Regions from separate parts of the Streptomyces sp. SL06 genome, predicted to be linked through region 1. Evidence: riboswitches for the same ligand, from Rfam matches in the RefSeq annotation. Region 1 holds a riboswitch; each other region holds the start of a gene.

Evidence for each region. Region 1 has a riboswitch for cyclic di-AMP ahead of AC4IHM_RS28650 (C40 family peptidase). Riboswitches for the same ligand answer to the same signal wherever they lie in the genome.
Region 2: it holds a riboswitch for cyclic di-AMP, as region 1 does, so the genes downstream of both, AC4IHM_RS03865 (M23 family metallopeptidase) here and AC4IHM_RS28650 (C40 family peptidase) in region 1, are expected to answer to the same signal.
Region 3: it holds a riboswitch for cyclic di-AMP, as region 1 does, so the genes downstream of both, AC4IHM_RS19840 (transglycosylase family protein) here and AC4IHM_RS28650 (C40 family peptidase) in region 1, are expected to answer to the same signal.
Region 4: it holds a riboswitch for cyclic di-AMP, as region 1 does, so the genes downstream of both, AC4IHM_RS13345 (transglycosylase SLT domain-containing protein) here and AC4IHM_RS28650 (C40 family peptidase) in region 1, are expected to answer to the same signal.

The regions. Positions count from the first base shown of each region.
Region 1 covers NZ_JBSYOT010000002.1:6,226,280-6,230,482, forward strand. Annotated here, with positions in the region: gene AC4IHM_RS28630 (8-amino-7-oxononanoate synthase) at 1-132, shown strand, start outside; gene AC4IHM_RS28635 (DUF397 domain-containing protein) at 176-418, opposite strand; gene AC4IHM_RS28640 (helix-turn-helix domain-containing protein) at 428-1,288, opposite strand; gene AC4IHM_RS28645 (ATP-binding protein) at 1,502-2,011, shown strand; gene AC4IHM_RS28650 (C40 family peptidase) at 2,089-2,562, opposite strand; cyclic di-AMP (ydaO/yuaA leader) riboswitch at 2,566-2,710, opposite strand; gene AC4IHM_RS28655 (alpha/beta hydrolase) at 3,230-4,203, shown strand, end outside.
Region 2 covers NZ_JBSYOT010000002.1:874,773-878,975, reverse strand. Annotated here, with positions in the region: gene AC4IHM_RS03880 (helix-turn-helix domain-containing protein) at 1-264, shown strand, start outside; gene AC4IHM_RS03875 (DUF6126 family protein) at 261-380, shown strand; gene AC4IHM_RS03870 (tyrosine-protein phosphatase) at 403-1,200, opposite strand; cyclic di-AMP (ydaO/yuaA leader) riboswitch at 1,624-1,786, shown strand; partial or broken gene AC4IHM_RS03865 (M23 family metallopeptidase) at 1,789-2,731, shown strand; gene AC4IHM_RS03860 (SGNH/GDSL hydrolase family protein) at 2,937-3,722, shown strand; gene AC4IHM_RS03855 (carboxymuconolactone decarboxylase family protein) at 3,770-4,203, opposite strand, start outside.
Region 3 covers NZ_JBSYOT010000002.1:4,326,341-4,330,543, reverse strand. Annotated here, with positions in the region: partial or broken gene eno (phosphopyruvate hydratase) at 1-473, opposite strand, end outside; gene AC4IHM_RS19840 (transglycosylase family protein) at 741-1,502, opposite strand; cyclic di-AMP (ydaO/yuaA leader) riboswitch at 1,506-1,672, opposite strand; gene AC4IHM_RS19835 (transglycosylase family protein) at 1,856-2,812, opposite strand; gene AC4IHM_RS19830 (cytochrome P450 family protein) at 2,955-4,203, opposite strand, start outside.
Region 4 covers NZ_JBSYOT010000002.1:2,938,349-2,942,551, reverse strand. Annotated here, with positions in the region: gene AC4IHM_RS13355 (GNAT family N-acetyltransferase) at 1-906, opposite strand, end outside; gene AC4IHM_RS13350 (HAD family hydrolase) at 1,126-1,935, shown strand; gene AC4IHM_RS13345 (transglycosylase SLT domain-containing protein) at 1,977-2,471, opposite strand; cyclic di-AMP (ydaO/yuaA leader) riboswitch at 2,476-2,641, opposite strand; gene AC4IHM_RS13340 (polyprenyl synthetase family protein) at 3,302-4,203, shown strand, end outside.

The DNA of each region.
Region 1 (4,203 bases):
CTGTCCGTGGGCTGCTTCCGCCCTCCCTCCGTGCCCGACGGCATCTCACGGCTCAGGCTGACCGCTCGCGCGGACCTCTCCGGGGAACAGATCGAACGTGCTGTGCGGGTGATCGGCGAAACGCGACCATGAGTCGGCGGGACACGGTCGTGCGTCGCCCGGCGACCCGCCGGGGTCAGTCCCGGTGGATCGTGGCGGTGAACGACGCCCAACTCCCGGGGGAGAAGAGCAGGGCGGGTCCGGCCGGGTCCTTGGAGTCGCGCACGGCGAGCAGTCCGGCCCAGGGGCCGGCCGCCGGCCGCGCCGTCTCCACGCAGTTGTTCGCCCCGGTGCTGTAGCTGCTGCGCCGCCATCGCACACCGGGCAGATCGGTGCCGGACCGGATGTTCGGGGGACGTGTGGACACGGTGCCTGACATGGTGCCTCCTTACGCGCCTGCCGCGGTCGCGGCAATGAAGTCCAACGAGTCCTCGGGCGAAAGGGCATGGATCAGAAGGGTGTTGAAGGCCTCGGTATAGGCCTCTAGGTCTTCTTTCCGTTCGAGGTGCAAGCTACTCGTCAGGTGGTCGAGAACCACCACGTCCAAGTCAGAAGTGCTCAAGAAGGAGAAGATTACGAAAGGGCCGGTGACACCGATGTGCGCCCCGGCGGCAAACGGCAGGATCTGCAGCCGGACGTGGGGCAGCCGCGCGGCCTCGGCCAGTCGTCCCAGCTGACGGGCCATGACCCCGGGCCCGCCCACCTCCCGGCGCAGCACCGACTCGTCCAGGACCGCGCTCAGCTTCAGCGGCGAGTCTGCCCGCAGCACGTCCTGCCGGGCCAGCCGGACCTCCACCAGCGTGTCCAGCCGTTCCTCCGGCAGCCCGTCCACCGCGGCCCGCGTCACCGCGCGGGCGTACTCCGGTGTCTGGAGAAGGCCGGGGACGACCGTCGTCTCGAGGGTGCGCATCGCGCTCGCCTGGGACTCCAGGCTGATGAAGTCGCGGTACGTCGGCGGCAGCACCCCGCGATAGGCGTGCCACCAGTGGTTGCGGCCCCCCGGGTCGTCGGAGCCCGCCAGCATCACCAGCAGTTCCCGCAACTGCTCGTCGGCCACGCCGTAGGCGTCGAGCAGTGACCGCACGTCGTCCGGTTTCGCGCCGCTCGTCCCGGTCTCGATCCGGCTGACCTTCGACTGGTGCCAGCCCACCAGCCGCGCCGCCTCACCGCTGGTGATGCCCGCGGACGTGCGCAGGGCGCGCAGTTCCGCACCCAGCTTCCGACGGCGCACCACGGGGCCGTGCTGCATGGGCCACTCCCTTACTCCTTATGAGCCGCCCAAATACGCTCTGCCGTCGCAGAGTTCACCGCTTCGAGCGACAGATATATGCATATCTTGGTGGATCGCCGCCCTTCACGGTCCGGTGATGGCACTCTGGCGGCGAAGCACCAGTCCGGGACCGTACTCGAACCATCCGCTCCGTGTCGGACTGCGGTCCCGTGAGAAAGGGACGACCTCGCCATGGCAGACCATCTGGAAGCATCCGTCACTCTGCCGAGCGATCCCGCTTCGGTGGCCGCCGCGCGTACCTACGTGGTCGGCACACTGGTGGAGTGGGGCCTGCCGGCGGACACCGACGTGTCCGAAACCGTGCGGCTCATCGTCTCCGAGCTGACGACCAACGCCGTCCAACACACGTTCGGACAGTCACCCACCTTCACGGTGGACCTCGTCCTCGAACGTGACGAACGACTGCGCATCGGCGTCACCGACAGCCATCCGCGCTTCCCCAAACGCCTGCCGGCCGCCGTCCAGCAGGACAACGGCCGGGGCATGGTGATCATCCGCTGGCTGACGGCGGAGTGCGGCGGCAGGCTGCGAGTCCGGCCCACCCGCGAGGGCGGCAAGACCATCTCCGTCGAGCTGCCCTGGACGCCGCCGGGCCGGCCGGCACCCCCCGAGCCGGCCACCGCCGTGGGCCGGGGAGCGGGGCAGGCGGTGGGGCAAGGGGGTCAGGAGCCCGGCCGGTGAGCCACCGGCCGCACCCTTCGTGCGTGCCGCACCGAGGGGTGACGGCGCGTCGGGACGCCCTCACCCCCGCGGGCGGGCTACTTGACCCGGCCGTACAAGACGCTCCTCGTCCAGATCTTCTGCAGCCGGACCACGTCCCCGGTCTTCGGGGCGTGCCAGATCTTGCCCTGACCGGCGTAGATGCCGACGTGGTAGACACTCCTGCCCGAGTGGAAGAACACCAGGTCCCCGGCCTTGCGGCTGCCGGCGGAGATGTGGCGGGTCTTGTTGTACTGCTGGGCCGCGGTGCGCGGCAGTTGCTTGCCGGCCTTCTTGAACGAGTAGAGCGTCAACCCGGAGCAGTCGAACCTGCCCGGTCCGGTGGCGCCCCACGCGTACGGGGCGCCCTTCTTGGAGGCCGCGATCTTGAGGGCCTTCGTCGCATGGGTCGCCGCGGTCGCCTCGGAGGCGAGACCGGGAACCACGACGGAGCCGCCCACCGCGGCGAGGGTGAGGGCCGAGGCCGTACCGGCACGAGCCATCAGGGACGGGACACGATTGAGCGCGGACATGCGCAACCCTTCGTCAGCCGCCTGTGAAGGATGACCTGTCGGATTCGGGCTGGCGAAGTTGCCCGGCCGCACGAGTGCGGCTTCACCCCAAGGGCTGCGCGGCCCGGTGCCTCTCTCGCGGAGATGACCGTTCCGGCGACCCGTCGTGCTCGGGTCCTCCACTCCTGCCGATCCACTTCCTGTCGACCCGGCGTCCGGACGGCGGCAGGACTCGGCGTCCGCCCGGACCGCCCCGCCGCTGTGGCGGGGGCTTGTCGTCAGTCACGGATCTTGTCTCGCCGAATGGGAAATTCCCAACGGAACGTGGCCTTTGTGTTGTTACTCACCACTCAGCCGTTCGGGTGGACGCCCCCGCGTTCGAACCGCCGTCGAGGACGCCGGCGACCCCCGGACCAGCGGTTAAGCGGTTCGTTCGGCTCCTGGGGTGCGCGGATCGCGCAACCTCGACGGGTCGTGAATCGGAGGTGTTCCTACACCGAAAGGGGGTACGCCTTTTGGTCCGTTTCGGCATCCGGGCAACGGCCGTCCCCCGGGGCCGGGTTCCCGCCGATCGAACGCCCCTCTCCGTTTATCGGGTTGGCAAAGAAGTAGTACTGGCCCTGTTCTCAGGAAACCCACAGCCGAGAGGATCCCCGTACTTGTCGCGAACACGTACGGGGGAGGCCCCTTGAGGAAGAGCAGACTGCGGCGCAGGACGACGGTGTTCGGCTCGGCCGGGGCGCTGGTCACCGCCATGCTGGTGGCCGGCACCGTCTCGGCGCCCGCCGCCGGCGCCGCACCGGCCACCGCTCACGCGTACGGCCACGACCGCGAGGCCCACGGCGCCGCCGTCGCCGCCGCCCGCGCCGCGAGGGCCGGCGTCGACTGGCAGGACTGCCCCGCCGACTGGAACCTGCCGAAGCCGATCCAGTGCGGCTACGTCACGGTGCCGCTCGACTACGCCAAGCCGTACGGCAAGCAGATCAGGCTCGCCGTCGACCGCGTCGCCGCCACCGGCACCAAGTCCGAGCGCCAGGGCGCCCTCGTCTACAACCCCGGCGGACCGGGCGGCTCCGGCCTGCGCTTCCCCACCCGCGTGACCGGAAACAACGCCCTGTGGGCCAACACCGCCAAGGCGTACGACTTCGTCGGCTTCGACCCGCGCGGCGTCGGCAACTCCGCCCCGATCTCCTGCGCCGACCCCCAGGAGTTCGTCAAGGCGCCCAAGGCCGACCCCGTGCCCGACTCCGAGGCCGACAAGCGCGCCCAGCGCAAGCTCGCCCGCGAGTACGCCGAGGGCTGCCGGGAGCGCAGCGGCGAGATGCTCCCGCACATGACCACGCCGAACACCGCGCGCGACCTCAACGTCATCCGCGCCGCACTCGGCGAGCAGAAGCTCAACTACCTCGGCGTCTCCTACGGCACCTACCTCGGCGCGGTCTACGGCACCCTCTTCCCCGACCACGTGCGCCGCATGGTCGTCGACAGCGTCGTCAACCCCTCCCGCGACAAGATCTGGTACCAGGCCAACCTGGGCCAGGACATCGCCTTCGAGCAGCGCTGGCGGGACTGGCAGGACTGGGTCGCGAAGAACGACGCGACCTTCCACCTCGGCGACACCCGCGCCAAGGTCCAGGAGCAGTGGCTCAAGCTGCGCGCCAC
Region 2 (4,203 bases), 5.4 Mb from region 1:
GACATCGTGCGGGTGCACCCCGGTGAGGAGTGGCTCCACGTGCTGCGGGGCCGGCTGCGGCTCCGGCTCGGGGACACCGTGCACCGGCTGGATCCGGGTGACAGCGCGCACTTCGACTCGCTGACCCCGCACCGGATCGCCGCCCAGGACGCCGACGGGGTCCAGCTTCTCTTCGTCCACACCCTGCTGCAGAGCCCGACGGCGGCCCTGTGTCTGGGACCCGCCACCACGCCGAACCACCTCACCGCCGGAGAGATGCCATGAGCGCCATGCAGGAGAAGTTCCCACGCGCCCTGTGGGTGCGCCTCATCGTCTACATCGCCCTGGGGCACGTCTTCGGCGCCTTCCTCTACCTGCTGTTCGAGGTCGGGGCCAAATAGCGGCCGCCCGCCAGCGGGTGGTTCAGTCGAGCAGCCGCTCGCGCAGCCGCTCCCGGGTCTGCGGTGCGAGCCGCAGACCCCGCTCCAGGTAGGCGTCCACCCCGCCCCAGGTCTCCTCGACGGTGTCGAGGGCCGCCGTCAGGTACTCGGCGCGCGCGTCGAACAGCGGACTGAGCAGCTCCATGACCTCGGGGGAGTAGGCGGAGGCGGCGGAGCCGCTGCGGCGCACCTTGTAGCGGCGGTGCGTGGCGTTCGACTTCAGGTAGTCGTCGACGACCGCATCGCGCTCGACGCCCAGGGCAAGCAGGGTGATGGCGATCGACAGGCCCGCGCGGTCCTTGCCGGCCGCGCAGTGCATCAGCGCGGGGACGCTGTCCTCGGCGAGCGAGTGCAGCACCAGGGAGTGCTCCGCCGTACGCTCCTTGATGATCGTGCGGTAGGAGCCGATCATCCGGTCGGCACCCTTGCTGCCCGCCAGGATCTCGCGCAGCTGGTCGAGGTCGCCGTCGCGGACCATCTTCCAGAACTCCGCGCCGTCGGCCGGGTCGCTCAGCGGCAGGTTCACATTGCGCACGCCCCGCAGCCCGACGTCCGGGCCCTCCAGCTTCTGGTCGGCCGCGTTGCGGAAGTCGAAGATCGTGTGCAGGCCCAGCGAGGACAGGAACGCGGCGTCCTCTCCCGTGGCGTGCGCCAGGTGACCGCTGCGGAACAGCACCCCTTCGCGCACCCGCCGCCCGTCCACGGTCGGCAGTCCGCCCACATCGCGGAAGTTGCGCACCCCGGCCAGCTCGGGTTCGGTCGACGGGACCTGCTGCGTCACGGGGACTCCTCCCACTCAGCCCCACCAGCGCTGTTCGCCGACGGGCACCACCCGACGATACGGCATGGGCTGTGCCCGGCAGCCGGTTGTCCACAGGGCATTGGGGAGGGTAAGCGGACTTCTGCCCGAATTGGCGCTTTAGTGATAACTGGCCCTGGAATGAGAGGGGGTGGGGAAGCAGCGCGTGAGCAGCGTCATATCCGTGACCGTGCGTTGCCCGTCATGCTCACGTAATTCTGCCGGTTTTCAAGGCTGTTCACATGAAACGCCATTCCCCGAATCGACGGAGTGTGACCGGCGATTCCCATAAAGGATCAACCGGAACAGCCGCCCGTGGAACCTTTCGCTTGTCCCTGTGCGTCCTGGTCGCTTACGTTCACCACCGATCCGGACGGACGCCTAATCCTGCCGCCGACCGGAGCATCTACTCGTCCACCACCCGTATACGGCAGGAGCGGGGGACCCACAGGTACAACTGCCTGTTCCGGTTCCCGGAACGGCTTGGGGTAAAGCCGCGTTTCGGCGCGGCCGGGCATCTCCAGCTCGCACCCGACAGCTCACCTCGCAGGCGCCGGAGAGGAATTCACCATGCCCGCGAAGGGTAAGCACCGCCGTACCAGGGCCATGCGCCTGACCCGCACCATCGCCGTCGCCGGAACCGGTGGCGCCGCGCTCGCTCTTCCGCTGATGGGCGCCGCCGGTGCCCACGCCGCTCCCGCCCACTCGGTTTCCGAGCAGGCCGCGCGGTCCATTTCGACGACGGCTCCGACGACGGCGAAGCAGGCCGCCGCGAACAGCGCCGAGAAGAAGTCCGCCGCACGCACGTACACCGTGCGCAGCGGTGACTACCTTGCGAAGATAGCCAACGAGCAGCATGTCGACGGCGGCTGGAAGAAGCTCTACTCGGACAACCGCGAGGCCGTCGGATCGGACCCCTCGCTGATCCACCCGGGCCTGAAGCTCTCGATCGACGGCGGGGCCGCCACGTCGCAGAAGCCGGCGACCGCGAAGCCGGCCGAGGAGGAGAAGCCCGCCTCCGAGAACGTCCGAGACATCCAAGTCGTCCAAGGCGTCCGAGTCGTCCGAGTCCTCCAACACGACCGCCCAGTCCGCCGCCACCACCAGCGGCTACACCAAGCCCGTGGTCAGCGGCAGCGTCGGTACCCCCTACCACCAGTCCGGCAGCATGTGGTCCAGCGGCTACCACACCGGCACGGACTTCGTCGTCCCGACCGGCACCTCGCTGAAGGCCGTCGGCGCGGGCACGGTCGTCTCCGCGGGCTGGGGCGGCGCGTACGGCAACCAGGTCGTCATCCAGCTCGCCGACGGCTACTACGCCCAGTACGCCCACCTCTCCTCGCTCTCCGTCTCGGCCGGCCAGACGGTGACGGTGGGCCAGCAGGTCGGCCTCTCGGGTGCCACCGGCAACGTGACCGGCCCGCACCTGCACTTCGAGATCCGCACCACGCCGAACTACGGCTCGGACGTGGACCCGCTGGCCTACCTGCGCTCGCACGGCGTCTCCGTCTGACGGAGATCGCGGCGCCGCCCGCGCACCACCGAAGGCCGGACCCCGATCCCCGGGTCCGGCCTTCGGCGTTATTCCTGAATTGACGAACACTTTAGGAGTGGCCTTTATCACCGCACGTCAATCCCTTCCTACGGTCGCGTAGGTCACATTCCAGGGTGAATCATGGGCCGATGTGGCAGACGATTCGAAGAGTGGCAGCAGAGCAGTGATCGGGTCGTACGTGGCGGTGGGGGACAGCTTCACCGAAGGCGTCGGCGACCCCGGACCCGACGGGGCGTACGTCGGCTGGGCCGACCGGTTCGCCGTACTGCTCGCGGACCGGCGCCCCGAGGGCGATTTCACCTACACGAACCTCGCCGTGCGCGGCAGGCTCCTCGACCAGATCGTGACGGAACAGATCCCGCGGGTCGCCGAACTCGCGCCGGACCTGGTCTCCTTCGCCGCCGGCGGCAACGACATCCTGCGCCCCGGCACCGACCCCGACGAAGTGGCCGAGCGGTTCGAACGGGCGGTGGCCGCGCTGGACTCCGCCGCCGGCACGGTCCTCGTGACGACCGGGTTCGACACCCGCGGAGTGCCCGTCCTCAAGCGTCTGCGCGGCAAGATCGCCACGTACAACGGGCATGTCCGCGCGATCGCCGACCGCTACGGCTGCCCGGTGCTCGACCTGTGGTCGCTCAGGAGCGTCCAGGACCGCAGGGCGTGGGACGCCGACCGGCTGCACCTGTCGCCGGAGGGCCACACGCGCGTGGCGCTGCGCGCCGGCCAGGCCCTCGGCCTGCGCGTCCCGGCCGACCCGGACCAGCCCTGGCCGCCCCTGCCGCCCCGCGGCACGCTGGACGTGCGGCGCGACGACGTGCACTGGGCACGCGAGTACCTGGTGCCGTGGATCGGACGCCGGCTGCGCGGCGAGTCCTCGGGCGACCATGTGATCGCCAAGGGGACGCTGTCGCCGGACGACATCAGGACCCGGATCGAGGCGGTGGCCTGACGGCCGCCGCGGGACGCGGGGTGCGGAACACCGGTGGCGGGCGCGGCTCAGTCCGTCGTGGCGCCGGCCGCGCCCGCGCGCCCCGCCGCGGGCAGGTCGCAGGAGTCCTTGAAGCCCTGGCTGGTCAGGCCGAGCGCCGAGTTCATGCGGGAGCGCAGGTTCTCCACGGCGACCATGGCCGTCAGCTCCACGAACGCGGGCTCGCCGAGCCGGGCACGCAGCCGTTCGGCGAGATCGTCGCCCACGGTGGGCGGAGTCGCCGTCATCGCCTCGGCGTACTCCATGACGTCCCGCTCCAGCGGCGTGTAGACGTCGCTCTCCCGCCACACCGGCACGTCACGGAGCCTGCGCGGGTCCATGCCGCGCTCGGCGCTCTCCCAGTAGCCGAAGTCCATGCACCAGGAGCAGCCGATCGAGGCCGCCGAGGCCATCACGGCGAGCGCCTTCAGCTCGGAGTCCAGCCGGTTCCACCCGGCCACCG
Region 3 (4,203 bases), 1.9 Mb from region 1:
GAGTCGGCGTGCGAGCCGCCGTTCAGGATGTTCATCATCGGCACCGGCAGCAGGTGCGCGTTGGGGCCGCCCAGGTAGCGGAAGAGCGGCAGGTCGCTGGCCTCGGAGGCGGCGTGGGCGACGGCGAGGGAGACGCCGAGGATGGCGTTGGCGCCGAGCGAGCCCTTGTTGTCGGTGGCGTCCAGGTCGAACATGGCCTGGTCGATCAGGCGCTGCTCGGTGGCGTCGTAGCCGACCAGCTCCGGGCCGATCTGCTCGATGACGGCGAGGACGGCCTTCTCGACGCCCTTGCCCTGGTAGCGGTTGGGGTCGCCGTCCCGCAGCTCGATGGCCTCGAAGGCGCCCGTGGAGGCGCCGGAGGGAACGGCGGCACGACCCGTGCTGCCGTCGTCGAGGCCGACCTCGACCTCGACCGTGGGGTTGCCTCGGGAGTCCAGGATTTCCCGGGCTACGACGACGTCGATGGACGGCACGAGCATCTCCTTCTTCAATGTGACGCTTCGGTGTGACGCGCGGGTCCGCAGGACCGCAGCGGCTCTGCGGGACGAGCCTAACCGGCTCCGGGCGATCGGCCAGCCCATCGCCCGCCCGCCGGACCGAACCGAGAGTAAATTGTTTCCGAACGAAACAAATCCGCTCCCCCAACCCGGGCCGGACCCGGAGGCGGGACAGGCGCGAAAATCCCGCCCCGGTGCGTACGGGGGAACACGCACCGGAGCGGGAGACAGGGGCGCCGCGGTCTACTTGAGGTGCAGCTGCTGGCCCGGGTAGATCAGGTCGGCGTCGTCGACGATGTCGTCGTTCAGCTTGAACAGCTTCGCCCAGCCGCCCTTGACGTGGTGGCCCTCGGCGATCGAGCTGAGGGTGTCGCCCTTGACGACCTTGTACTCGCCGTCGCCCTTCTCGACCTTCTTGCCGGTCGGGGTGGTGACGGTCTTCTTGACGGCCGGGCGCTCGGAGGAGCGGGAGGCCTTCTGCCCGGTGGAGCGCTCGGTGGTGGAGCCGCTGCTCTGGCCCTGCGCGCTCTCGGAGCTGCTGGAGCCGCCGGAGCTGCTGGAACCGCTGGAGGAGCTGCCGGAGTTCTGCGAGGAGCCGCCCTGGCTGCTGGTGGAGCCGCCGCCGGTGTACGCGGCGCCCGACAGGCCGGTGCCGCAGACCGGCCAGGCACCCTTGCCCTGGCCCGCGAGGACCTTCTCGGCGATCTCGATCTGCTGCGCCTTGCTCGCCCGGTCGGCGCTGGAGGCGTACTGCGTACCGCCGTAGGCGGCCCAGGTGGAGGCGGAGAACTGCAGGCCGCCGTAGTAACCGTTGCCGGTGTTTATGGACCAGTTGCCGCCGGACTCGCACTGGGCGACGGTGTCCCACTCGGAGCCGGTGGCGGCGGAGGCGCTGCCGACCGCCATCAGCGGGGCGGCGACGGCGGCACCGGTGACGCCGGCGACGGCGATGACGCGGGTGGCCTTGGACGGGCGGCGGTGCTTGCCCTTGCCGGAAAACAGCATGGTTGATCCCCTCACCGACGCCTACGAGGTGAGCTGTCGGGTTCGGGCCGGTTGAGTTGCCCGGCCGGGTTCCTCGCGGAACTCGGCTTCACCCCTAGCCGCACCGGCCGAACTGCCCGGTGCGGCACCTACCTTGGGTCCCCCGCTCCTGCCTGCGGCGCTTGACGCGACGACTGTTCCCGGACGGCCGCTGGCAGGATTCGGCGTTGCGGCAGCCGGAGCCCGCGATGGCGAGCGGTCCTGACCGTAGCCACGCCCTCCGCGGATTTTCAAAGACGATCACGGCTTCTGAGACCTATCTCTCACGAGATCCAAAACGGACATACGATCCCGAACCGTGACGTGAACTCCCTCTACTTTTCGTCTGATTCGCCCGGGACCGTGAGCGTCTGACCGGGCAGGATGTGGTCCGGGTCGACCCCGACGACCTTCTCGTTGCCGGTGTAGAGCGCACGCCATCCGCCGTCGAGGCCGAGGGAGTCGGCGATGTCCCAGAGACTGTCGCCGGAGCGGACGGTGTAGGTGCCGTCCGCGACCTCCCGCGGGTCACTCTCGCCGCGCGAGGCGTGCCGCCCCGAGTCGGGCGTACGTCCGTCCGCCGAGCCCTCGTCGGCGCTGTCGCCGCGGTGCCGGCCGGGGCTGGACGAGCCGCCGGCGCCCCGGGGTTCACTGCTCGCGGACAGGCCGGATTCAGGGGATGTGTCCGACTTGGTGGATTCATCCTCATCGTCGGACGAGGAATCAGAAGGGGACGAAGCGGACGAGGAAGAGGGCGAGGGGGACGAAGAGGGCGCTTCGGAAGCCGAGCCCGACGAGCCCGATGAACCTGACGAACCCGACGACTCGGGCGAGTCGGACGCATCGGGGGCGTCCGACTCCCCCGAGCCCTCCGCTCCCGCCGACGAGTCGTCACCCGCCGCGCCCGTGCCCGCCGGGTCGCTGCCCAGACCCGCGACCAGGCCGCAGGTCGGCCAGGCGGCGATGCCCCGCTCCGCGTGTATCTTCTCGGCGATTCTTATCTGCTGGGAGCGGCTGGCCTCGTCGGCGCTCGGGGCGTAGTCGAGTCCGCCGTAGCGCTCCCAGAGGTCCTGGGACAGCTGGAGGCCGCCGTAGTACCCGTTGCCGCTGTTCTCGCTCCAGGCTCCGCCGGTCTCGCACTCGGCGACCCGGTCCCAGGTCGCCGCGTCGGCCGCGTGGGCGCCGGTGGCGCCGAGGAGCGGGATCGCGATGGCGGAGCCGGTCACTCCGGCGGCGACGACCAGGGCGGGAGCCTGGCGGGGGCGGCGGTGACGACCGTTCCCGGAGAGCATGCGACGACCTTTCACAAGACGACGGGGACGCGCGGTGGATGACGCTCGACACCGCGCTGATCCGTGAAGGTATAGGCAGATGATCGCTTGTCACAAGTTCATCCCGCACAGATCACGTGAAGATCACAGAGGTGAGCGTGTGTCACTTTTCCGTCGGCGACGGACCGTTGCCGGACGATGACGCGGACGGTGTGAACGAGACGGGCAAGCTTCGCAGACCTCGCATGATGAGCCCGCCGCGGCGGCGCAGTTCGGCCGGTTCACCGGCCAGGCGCAGATCCGGCAGCCGGGTGAGGAGCGTGGCCAGCGCGGTCTGCCCCTCCAGCCGGGCGAGCGGGGCGCCGAGGCAGTAGTGGATGCCGTGGCCGTACCCGAGGTGCTGGGTGTCCCGGCGGGAGAGGTCCAGGGTGTCGGGGTCCGTGAACCGCTCCGGGTCCCGGTCGGCGGCGGCGAGGACGACGAGGACGGGATCGCCGGTCTCGATGGCCTCGCCGCCGATGGTGAGCGGCCGGGTGGCGAAGCGCCAGGTGGCCAGCTCCACCGGTCCGTCGTAGCGCAGGAGTTCCTCCACCCCGGTCTCCAGCAGGCCGCGCTCGCCGGCCGCGAGGGAGGTCTGGAGGCGGGCCCGCTGCTCGGGTTGGGTGAGCAGGGCGTACGTGCCGTTGCCGATGAGGTTGACCGTGGTCTCGAAACCCGCGAACAGCAGGATGAAGGCCATCGCCGCGGCCTCGTTCTCGCTGAGGTGCTCACCGTGGTCGGAGGCGCGGATCAGGCCGGAGATGAGGTCCTCGCCGGGGCCCGGCTCGGGCGGCAGCGCCGCGCGCTTGCGGTGGATGAGATCGGCGAGGTAGGCGCGCATCTTCTTCACCGACCGCGCGACTCCGCCCCGCGGGCCCTTGCCGTGACGGATCATCATGCCCGCCCAGTCCCGGAAGTCGTCCTGGTCCTCGCGGGGCACGCCGAGCAGGTCGCAGATGGCGTAGATGGGCAGCGGGAAGGCGAACTCGTGGATCAGGTCGGCGGAGCCGGTGCCCGCGAACCCGTCGATGAGGTCGTCGGCGAGTTCCCGCACCCGGGGCGCGAACTCGGCGACCCGGCGGGGTGTGAACGCCTTGCTGACCAGCCGCCGCAGCCTCGTGTGGTCCGGCGGGTCGATGTTCAGCAGGTGGGTCGTCAACTCGGCCTGCCGCTCCCCGGGAATGCCGGTCTTGCCCCGGGCGTGGGCGGGCTCGTGGTGGTGCGCCGGGTTCTTGGACAGCCGCGGGTCGGCGAGGGCCTGCCTGGCATCGGCGTACCGGGTGACCAGCCAGGCCTCCACCCCGCTGGGCAGCCGCGTCCGGTGCACGGGGGCGTGCTCGCGCAGCCAGGCGTAGGCGGGGTAGGGGTCGCTC
Region 4 (4,203 bases), 3.3 Mb from region 1:
CCGCCCCATGTCCAGCATGCCGATGCCCTCGGCGGCCGCTGCCTCGGCCATGCGCAGATGCAGGACCAGACCCGGCGAGTACTTGGCGAAGTCCGGGTCGTACGCCGGGAACCAGCAGGCCAGCACGGTCGCCGAGCGCAGCCCGAAGTGGGCGGCCACCGGCCGGCCGGCGGCGTAGAGCACGGACAGCGTGCCCGCGCACTGCGGCGCCCGGGTCTCGGCGAGCCGCCCGACCAGCCGGGTGATCCACTCCTGTGCGAACCGGTCCCGGCGTCCCGTCCTGCGGTACTGCGCCGACTTCCACGCCATGAGCGTGCGCAGCGCGGCCGGATCGCGCTCGTCGAACACGAAGCGGACCTCCCCGGCCCGGCGGCCGAGCCTGCGCTCCTTGGCGAGGGTGGTCTTCAGGAACTTGGGGGACTGGGCGCGCAGTACGCTCTCGTACGCCTCGTACCCGTTGGCCACGTCGATGACGTAGGTGGCGTGCTCCTCGGCGGCGTGCGGCGCGAACAGGCTCTGCTCGGCCTCCAGGTTGTCGAAGGCGAAGCTCGACAGGGAGCAGGCCCGCAGCAGTTCGCGGGTGTCGGGGGCGAGGCCGGGGCACAGCACGGCGCCCTGGCAGTCCGACACCCCGAGCCCGATCGCCCGGCCGCGGCCCAGTAGTCCGTGCTCGTGCGGCAGGAAGCCGGCCGCCTCGCCGCCCTCGTACACCACCGCCACCCGTGCCCGCGGCCGTACCCGGCCCACGGCGTCGGTGAACTCCGGTTCCATGAACGGGTTGCGCGGCGCCGTCGACTTGGCGCGCAGCTCGCGCCAGTGCTCCCGCTCCCCCTCGCCCAGCTCCTGCGGCCTGAGCACACGCACACGTCCGCTGTTCAACCCGACCCCCCGATCAAGTCCCCCCATGGACAACAGGAAGGTACCTCCGGGGGCCGCCCGGCCGGTAGGTGGCGGAGCGTGTTGTCGCCAACCGGTGCACAGGCCCTCAACCGGGTTTAGCCGATGATGTGCCAGGTTTCGGACATGTTCGTACGTCCTTGAGCGCACTCGAACCAACTCGCCGCGTCCTCGCTCGGAAGCGGTCGCGGGTGAGTCGGACAGGTGCGGTGTCCGTATTCTCTGATCATGGACCGCACCGCATATTCACTCGTCGCCACCGATCTCGACGGCACGCTGCTCCGCGGCGACGACACCGTCTCCGACCGGTCGCTGGCCGCGCTGGCGCGGGCGGCCGGGGCCGGTGCGCGGCATCTGGTGGTGACGGGGCGGCCGGCGCCGCGGGTGCGTCCCCTGCTCGACGCCCTCGGCTGCACGGGGCTCGCGGTGTGCGGACAGGGCGCGCAGGTGTACGACGCCGGCGCGCACCGGATGCTGTGGTCGGTCACCCTGGACCGGGAACTGGCCGAGACCGCGCTCGGCAAGATCGAGGCCGAGGTGGGCCAGGTGCACGCCGCGGTCGACCAGGACGGCGTCGACGGCCTGACGCTCATCGAGCCGGAGTACCTGATGCCCCACCCGACGCTGCCCGCGGTGCGGGTCGAGCGGCGCGAGGAGTTGTGGCGCACGCCGATCAGCAAGGTGCTGCTGCGCCACCCCGACCTGACCGACGACGAGTTGGCGGTGACCGCGCGCGCGGTGGTCGGCTCCCTTGCGACGGTCACGATGTCGGGTCCCGGGACGGTGGAACTCCAGCCCTGCGGCATCACCAAGGCGACCGGCCTGGCGCTGGCCGCCGAGCACCTCGGGCTGAGCCGGCGGCGCACCATCGCCTTCGGGGACATGCCCAACGACATCCCCATGTTCGACTGGGCGGCGCACGGCGTCGCCATGGCCGGCGCCCACCCCGAACTCAAGGCGGTGGCCGACGAGGTCACCACGACGAACGAGGACGACGGCGTGGCCGTCGTCCTCGATCGGATCTTCGGTACTTCCTAGGCAGGCCGCGGTCTCACGTGCGGCCGGTGCGCGGGTACGGCTCAGTACGCGCTGAAGACGTTGTCCATCGAGCCGTAGCGGTCGGCCGCGTAGTTGCAGGCCGCGGTGATGTTGGCGACCGGGTCGTAGGGGTCCCAGGAGGTGCCCTCCACGTGGTACGCCTGGAAGGTCGGGTCGATCACCTGGAGCAGGCCCTTGGACGGGGTGCCGTTGACGGCGTTGATGTCCCAGTTGTTGATGGCGAGCGGGTTGCCGGACGACTCCCGCATGATGTTGCGGTGAATGCCCTCGTACGACCCGGGGATGCCGTGCTGGGCCATGATGTCGAGCGACTCGCGGATCCAGCCGTCGAGGGTGTTCGGGTACGTCGTCGCCACCGTGGCCGCGGCGGGGGTGGCGGCGGCCGGGGTGGCCGCGGACGCGCCGGTGGCGCCGATGAGCGGCAGGGCGAGCACCGCGGCACCGGTGCCGGCCACGGCGAGCCTGCGGGCGATGCGAGCGGTCCGGGCGGGACGGTTGTGACCGTTGGCAGACATGCGGAATCCCTCTCCTTACGCCTGCGAGGTGAGCTGTCGGGTTCGGGCGGGGAGGTGCCCGGCCGGGCCCTGACGGGCACGGCTTCACCCCGAGCCGCTCCGGTGGTGACCGGCGCGGCGACTTACCTGGGTCCCCCGCTCCTGCCTGCGAGTTTGTTGGATGGATGACAGTGCGTTCGGGCGGTGGCAGGATTCGGCGTCCGCCCGACAGGCCGGGAACGTATGCGAGAGCACATGTCCGGAACAAGTGCGGGAATCACCCGACACCCATGTTGACCTTGGTTTGGACTGTTTGGGGCACTTGATCCTTTGCGGGTGCCAAGGCTCAACTCGCTTGCGGGGCAAAGGCGGGGCACAGGTTGCGGCGGGGTTGCCCGCGGGCGGAACGGAGTGAGCCAACTCACGGGGCCCAACAAGCATGGCAAATCGGGCATTAGGTCTAAGTGTGAGCCAACCGCCCCCGGCCCGGGAATGCTTCGCCCGGCATCCCGTTCCGTTGTGCGGGCATGCGTTCGGAAGCGGGAGGGTGGGTGCGGACGCCGATGGGTGACGTTCTCGGAGTGCGGGCCGCTGGGGGGAGTGATGGGATCTTCGGTGGTGACGTCCGGCCCGCGCGCGCCCCGGCTCGCGGGCCCTCGAAAATATCGGCCAATATCTGCTCATATCACCTGATCAAAGGCATACCGCTCATGATCCGATACCGACCGGCCTGTAACGGCGGGCGCTAGCGGTGATCGAAACGTGACCGGATACGCTGACTTGAGTGGTGGCAGCGACCTATCGACATACCAGGTAATCGCCAGTGGACACCAGCAGACAGGAGACCCCTCGTGACCGTCGTCGGGCCGTTCGGGCTGAGCGTGCGGGACCAGGCTCTGGAAGCCGATGTCCAGGCCGGATTGGTTGCTGTCGAGGAAGGGTTGCTTGAGGCAACCAAAAGCGAGGTGCCCTTCATCACGGAGGCCGCCCAGCACCTGGTGCGCGCCGGCGGCAAACGGTTCCGTCCGCTGCTGGTGATGCTCGCGTCCCAGTTCGGCGACCCCTACGCCCCCGGGGTCGTGCCCGCGGCCGTGGTCGTGGAGCTGACCCACCTCGCCACGCTGTACCACGACGACGTGATGGACGAGGCCGCCGTGCGGCGCGGAGTGGCCAGCGCGAACACCCGCTGGGACAACTCGGTCGCGGTCCTCACCGGCGACTTCCTGTTCGCCCGCGCCTCGCAGATCCTCGCCGACCTCGGGCCCGAGGCGGTCCGCGTGCAGGCCCTCGCGTTCGAGCGGCTGGTCACCGGCCAGATCCTGGAGACGGCGGGACCCCAGGACGGGCGGGACCCGGTCGACCACTACCTGGACGTGCTGGGCGGCAAGACGGGCTCGCTGGTGGCGGTCGCCTGCCGGTTCGGCGCGATGATGTCCGGCGCCGACGAGACGGTCGTGAGCGTGCTGACCCAGTACGGCGAGCGGCTCGGCGTCGCCTTCCAGCTCGCGGACGACGTACTGGACATCGCCTCCGACTCCCACGAGTCGGGCAAGACACCCGGCACCGACCTGCGCGAGGGCATCCCCACCCTGCCGGTGCTGCGGCTGCGCGAGCGGGCGGACCGGCTGGGGCTCGCCGAGGACATCGCCCTGTGCGAGCTGCTCGACTCCGACCTGAGCGACGACGCGCGGCTCGCACAGGCGCTGCGCCTGCTGCGCGCCCACCCCGCGCTGGAGCAGGCGCGGCGGGACAC